2 regions of the Actinomadura sp. NAK00032 genome follow, and region 1 is predicted to be linked to the other one. Evidence: predicted binding sites of a transcription regulator. Region 1 holds the regulator's gene; the other holds the start of a gene.
The links. The regulator HspR, encoded in region 1, represses chaperone genes until heat shock. The targets are predictions, from matches to a motif close to ANTTGAGTCNNNNNGACTCAANT.
Positions count from the first base shown of each region.

Region 2: a site for HspR is predicted at 1,810-1,832, ahead of lon (endopeptidase La). Genes of this name have one in related genera too.

Region 1 is NZ_CP054932.1:387,869-391,075, reverse strand. Features, by position in the region: gene grpE (nucleotide exchange factor GrpE) at 1-417, shown strand, start outside; gene dnaJ (molecular chaperone DnaJ) at 506-1,684, shown strand; gene HUT06_RS01950 (heat shock protein transcriptional repressor HspR) at 1,689-2,132, shown strand; gene clpB (ATP-dependent chaperone ClpB) at 2,157-3,207, shown strand, end outside.
Region 2 is NZ_CP054932.1:6,163,228-6,166,434, reverse strand. Features, by position in the region: gene HUT06_RS28450 (MFS transporter) at 1-165, opposite strand, end outside; gene HUT06_RS28445 (nuclear transport factor 2 family protein) at 226-732, opposite strand; gene HUT06_RS28440 (LysR family transcriptional regulator) at 852-1,763, shown strand; gene lon (endopeptidase La) at 1,866-3,207, shown strand, end outside.

The DNA of each region.
Region 1 (3,207 bases):
GAGTACGACAACTATCGCAAGCGGGTCGAGCGCGACCGGGTCGCGGTCCGCGAGCAGGCCCTCGGGCAGGTGCTGTCCGAGCTGCTCCCGGTGCTGGACGACATCGGCCGCGCCCGCGACCACGACGAGCTCACCGGCGGGTTCAAGTCCGTCGCGGAGAGCCTGGAGGCGGTCACGGGCAAGCTCGGCCTGGAGCGGTACGGCGAGAAGGGCGAGCCCTTCGACCCGACCGTGCACGAGGCGCTGATGCACTCGCTCTCGGCGGACGTGACCGAGACGAGCGTCGTCGACGTCCTCCAGCCCGGGTACCGGATCGGCGAGCGGATACTGCGCGCGGCGCGCGTCGCGGTGGCCGACCCCGACCCGGACGCCGGCCCGGGCGAGCCCGGCGACCGGCCGGGCGACGACGGCGAATGAGCCCGCGCGGGCCCGCTCCCATCCGGGGGCGGGCCCGGCCCGGGCGTGAGGACATGTGGCAAGTGGCGAGAGCAGAAGGCGGGGCGCCGTGAGCACCAAGGACTACCTGGAGAAGGACTACTACAAGGTCCTCGGTGTGGCGAAGACGGCCTCGCAGGAGGAGATCAAGAAGTCCTACCGGAAGCTGGCGCGCAAGTACCACCCGGACACCAACAAGGGTGACGCGGAGGCCGAGGAGCGTTTCAAGGAGGTCTCCGAGGCCTACGACGTGCTGTCGGACGAGAAGCGCCGCAAGGAGTACGACGCCGTCCGGTCGATGCCGGGCGGGTTCCGCGGCGGCCAGCAGGGCGGCGGCTTCGGGTTCGACCTCGGCGACCTGTTCGGCCAGGGCGGCGGCACCGGGACGCAGACCGGCGGCGCCGGCGAGCGCATCGGCGACCTGTTCGGCGGCCTGTTCGGCCGGGGCGGCGGCACCACCCGCACCACGGGGACGACGCGGCGCGCCCGGCGCGGCGCGGACGTGGAGACCGAGGTGACGCTGTCGTTCGGCCGCGCGATGAACGGCGTGACCGTCCCGATCAAGCTGACCAGCGAGGCGGCCTGCGACGCGTGCCGGGGCACCGGCGCGAAGGCCGGCACCGTGCCGCGGGTCTGCCCGAACTGCGAGGGCACCGGGCACGAGACCCGCAACCTCGGCAACTTCGGCTTCCAGGAGCCGTGCCACGAGTGCCGCGGCCGCGGCCTCGTCGTCGACGACCCGTGCCCGATCTGCCACGGCAGCGGCCGCGCGACCGGCACCCGCACCATCCAGGCCCGCATCCCGGCGGGCGTCGCCGACGGCCAGAAGATCCGGCTGAAGGGCAAGGGCGCCCCGGGCGAGAACGGCGGCCCGGCCGGCGACCTGTACGTGAACATCAAGGTGCGCCCGCACCCGGTGTTCGGCCGCAGCGGCGACAACCTCACCCTGACGATCCCGGTGACGTTCCCCGAGGCCGCGCTCGGCGGGGAGATCCGCGTCCCGACGTTCCAGGGCCAGCCCGTCACGCTGAAGCTGCCGGAGGGCACGCCCAACGGCCGCAAGTTCCGCGTGAAGGGCCGCGGCGCGACCCGGCGCGACGGCACGAAGGGCGACCTGCTCGTCACCGTCGACGTGCACGTCCCGCAGAAGCTGGACGAGCAGTCCCGCGAGGCCCTCGCCAAGCTCCGCGAGTCGGGCGACGGCGACGACCTCCGCGCCGACATCCTGCAGCAGGCCAGGCAGGAGTGAAGGCATGGATCCCTTCGGTGACGACACGCCGGTCTATGTGATCTCGGTGGCGGCGCAGCTGTCGGGGCTGCATCCGCAGACGCTGCGCACCTACGACCGGATGGGGCTGGTGTCCCCCGGCCGCACGGCCGGCCGGGGGCGGCGGTACTCGATGCGCGACATCGTGCTGCTGCGCGAGATCCAGCGGCTCTCCCAGGAGGAGGGCATCAACCTGTCCGGCATCAAGCACATCCTGGAGCTGCAGCGCGACAACGTGCGGCTCCGCGAGGAGCTCGGGAAGGCGCACGCCGCGCTGGAGGAGCTCGCCAACGAACTCGAATCGACCCGGTCCGTCGCGGCGCGGCTGGCGCAGCAGCGGCGGCACGGGGAACAGGGCGCGCCCGGGTCCGACCTGGTGCCGATCAGGCACACGAGCGTCGTGGTCTGGCGGGAGCGCAACTCCGAATAGGCACTTTTCACGGGGACTGGGGACATGGACTACAAGCTGACGCAGAAGAGCCAGGAGGCGGTGTCGGTCGCGGTCCGCAGGGCGGCGGCCGAGGGGCATCCCGAGGTCGAGCCGCAGCATCTGCTGGTGGCGCTGATCGCGCTGCCGGACGGGACGGCGGTGCCGCTGCTGGAGGCGGTCGGCGCCGACTGGCAGGCGATCCGGCGGCGGGCGGAGGAGCAGCTCGCCGCGCTGCCGAAGGCGCAGGGGTCGACGGTGTCGTCCCCGCGGCTGTCGGGCCTGCTGCAGCGGTCGATCAACACGGCGGCGAACCGGGCGCAGCAGCTGGAGGACGAGTACGTCTCGACCGAGCACCTGCTGGTCGGCCTCGCCGCGGACGGCGGCCCGGCGGCGGGCCTGCTGAAGGAGTTCGGGGCGACGCCGCAGGCGCTGCTGGACGCGTTCGAGAAGGTGCGCGGGCACGCCCGCGTCACCAGCGAGAACCCCGAGGGCACGTACCAGTCGCTGGAGAAGTACGGCGTCGACCTGACGGCGGCGGCCCGCGACGGGCGGCTCGACCCGGTCATCGGCCGGGACGCGGAGATCCGCCGGGTCGTGCAGGTGCTGTCGCGCCGCACGAAGAACAACCCGGTGCTGATCGGTGAGCCCGGCGTCGGCAAGACGGCCGTGGTGGAGGGTCTCGCGCAGCGCATCATCGCGGGCGACGTGCCCGAGTCGCTGCGCGGCAAGAAGCTCGTCTCGCTGGACCTCGGCGCGATGGTCGCGGGCGCGAAGTACCGCGGCGAGTTCGAGGAGCGGCTGAAGGCCGTGCTGAACGAGATCAAGGAGTCCGAGGGGCAGGTCGTCACGTTCATCGACGAGCTGCACACCGTCGTCGGGGCGGGCGCGGCCGAGGGCGCGATGGACGCCGGCAACATGCTGAAGCCGATGCTGGCGCGCGGCGAGCTGCGCATGATCGGCGCGACGACGCTGGACGAGTACCGCGAGCGCATCGAGAAGGACCCGGCGCTGGAGCGCCGCTTCCAGCAGATCTTCGTCGGCGAGCCCACGGTGGAGGACTCGATCGCGATCCTGC
Region 2 (3,207 bases), 5.8 Mb from region 1:
CCACTGCAGGGACTGCGCGGAGAAGTCCAGTGCGCCCCCGATCTCGGGCAGCGCCACGTACACGATGTTGTAGTCGAGGGAGATGATCAGTTGCGCGAACGCCAGCAGCGCCAGCGCGAGCCGCCGGTGCGGGAACCCGGCTCGGGCCGGGTGGACGGTGGACATGGGAAAGCACCTTCGTCAGAGATCGGGAGAATGGACGGTCAGGCCGGCGGACCTGCGGGGTCAGCCGAAGATGGCGGTGGGGTCGCCGGTGTACCAGGTGTTGTCGATGCGCAGGCGGCGGATCACCCAGCGGTCCCCGTCGCGGACCAGGTCGACGTCGTAGGGGTTCTTCAGCAGGGCGAAGGTGGCGTGGTCGGCGGTCAGCAGGTGCTGGGCCTCCACCAGCGCGGTCAGGCGCGCGGTGTCGCCGTCGACGGCGATGCGGGGGTTGGTGATCTGGTGGGTGGTGTCCACCCGTCCGGCGAACATGGCCAGGATGGTGGTGACGATGGCGTCGCGCCCGGTCATCAGGGGCGGGCTCCCGCCCCAGCGGGCCGCCGCGGGACGGAAGTCCAGTTCGGCGCCGGGGGCGAAGGCGGAGGCGAACAGGTCCTTGTCCTTCAGGTCCTGGCCGAGGCCGAAGCGGTAGAGCGCGTCCACGATCTCGGTTCGGTCGCGCAGTTCCCGCGCGACGGCGACGGAGTCGGTGGCCGGTGCGGACACGGCGCGTCCATCGGTGCAGTACATGCGTGCTCCCGTGCAGGTCGGAGGGGGGATGGGCGGTTCCACTCTCGACCGGGGAACACGGCGGATCAACGCGCCGCTGTGCAACAATCGTCAAGCCTGACTTAACGATTGGGGGAGACGTGCTGGAACGGCATGAGATCGAGGCGCTCCTCGTCCTCGCCGAAGAGCTGCACTTCGGCCGCACAGCCGAGCGGCTGCACGTGTCCACCGCCCGGATCAGCCAGACGATCGCCAAGCTGGAGCGCCGCGTCGGGGTGCCGCTGTTCGACCGCACCAGCCGCCGGGTGGAGCTGACGGAGGCGGGACGGCGGCTGGACGAGCGGCTGCGCCCGGCCTGGGCGCAGATCACCGGAGCCTTCGAGGAGGCCGTCGCCGCCGGCCGCGGCCTGACCGGCACCCTGCGGGTCGCGTTCGTCGGTGCCGCGGGCGGGCAGCTGCTGGCCGGGGCCGCCGAACTGTTCCGCGGGCGCCACCCCGACTGCGACGTCCGGCTCCGCGAGGCGCAGATGGCCGACCTGATGCCGTGGCTGCGCGACGGCGGGACCGACCTGGCCCTCGGCACCTTCCCCATCGACGAACCCGGCATCGCCACCGGCCCCGTCCTGGTGTCGGAGGCGCGCATGCTCGCCGTGCCGGTCGGGCACCCGTTCGCGCGCCGCTCGTCCGTCAGCCTGGAGGACTTGGCGCGGGCGCCCCTGCTCCAGCTTCCCGGCACGCTGCCCGAGTCGCTCCGCCGCGACCGCACCCCCCAGGCCACGCCGTCCGGACGGCCGATCGCCCACGGCCCTTCCGCCGCCACCTTCAACGAGGTGCTCACCCTCATCGGCGCCGGCCGCGGCGTCTTCCCGGTCGGGGCGCAGGCCAGGCGCTACTACGCCCGCCCCGATGTCGCCTATGTCCCCTTCGACGACGCTCCGCCGCTGCGCTGGGGCCTGCTGTGGCGGGCCGACAACGCCACGGCGCGCGTCCTCGCCTTCGCCGAGGCCGCCCGCGACCTCCTCGGCCACGCGGGCGGGACGCTCGGCCGGTGATCGCTGAGAGCGAACGTTGCTGCGGAAACAAAATGCTGCTCCGTTTTCTTGAGTGTGTATGACTCAACTTGAGGTTGGGTCGCAACGGACTTGGAGCTGAGCATGAGCGAAACCCTGACGCTGCCGGTGCTGCCCCTGGAGGACGGGGTCGTTCTGCCCGGCATGGTGGTCCCCCTGGACCTCTCCGAGAACGGCGAGGTGCGGGCGGCGATCCAGGCCGCGCGGGCGGTGTCGCAGTCCAAGGGCCCGGGCATCCGGTCGGCGGCGAAGCCGCGGGTGCTGCTGGTGCCCAGACTGAACGGGCGGTACTCCGACGTCGGCACGCTCGGCGTGGTCGAGCAGGAGGGCCGGCTGCCCGGCGGCGAGCCGGGCGCGGTCGTCCGCGGCGTGTCCCGGGTGCGGATCGGGACCGGGACGACCGGCCCCGGCGCGGCGCTGTGGGTCGAGGGCACCGTGATCGAGGCCCCGCCGGCGTCCGGGCGGGCGCAGGAGCTGGCCAAGGAGTACAAGGGCCTGGTCGCCGGGATCCTGCAGAAGCGCGGCGCCTGGCAGGTCGTGGACGTGGTGCAGCAGATCGACGACCCGTCCACGCTGGCCGACAACGCCGGCTACGCGCCCTACCTGACCGACGAGCAGAAGATCGAGGTCCTGGAGACCGTCGACGTGGTCGAGCGGCTGGAGCTGCTCATCGGCTGGACCCGCGACCACCTCGCCGAGCTGGACGTGGCGGAGACGATCCGCAAGGACGTCCAGGAGGGCATGGAGAAGACGCAGCGGGAGTTCCTGCTGCGCCAGCAGCAGGAGGCCATCCGCAAGGAGCTGGCCGAGCTGAACGGCGACCCCGCCGACGAGGAGGACGACTACCGGGCCCGGATCGAGGCCGCGAACCTCCCCGAGAAGGTGCGCGAGGCGGCGCTGAAGGAGGTCGACAAGCTGGAGCGGTCGTCCGACGCCTCGCCCGAGGGCGGCTGGATCCGCACCTGGCTCGACACCGTCCTCGACATCCCGTGGAACGAGCGCACCGAGGACGCCTACGACATCGCGGGCGCCCGCGAGATCCTGGACGCCGACCACGCCGGGCTGGACGATGTGAAGGAGCGCATCATCGAGTACCTGGCCGTGCGCAAGCGGCGTGAGGACCGCGGCCTCGGCGTGGTGGGCGGCCGCAGGAGCGGCGCCGTGCTGGCGCTGACCGGTCCTCCCGGCGTGGGCAAGACCTCGCTGGGCGAGTCGGTCGCGCGGGCCATGGGGCGCCAGTTCGTCCGTGTCGCCCTGGGCGGCGTCAGGGACGAGGCTGAGATCCGCGGCCACCGCCGCACGTACGTGGGCGCGCTTCCCGGACGCATCGTCCGGGCCATCCGCGAGGCCGGCTCGATGAACCCGGTCGTCCTGCTGGACGAGGTCGACAAGGTCGGCGCCGACTACCGCGGCGACCCGACGGCGG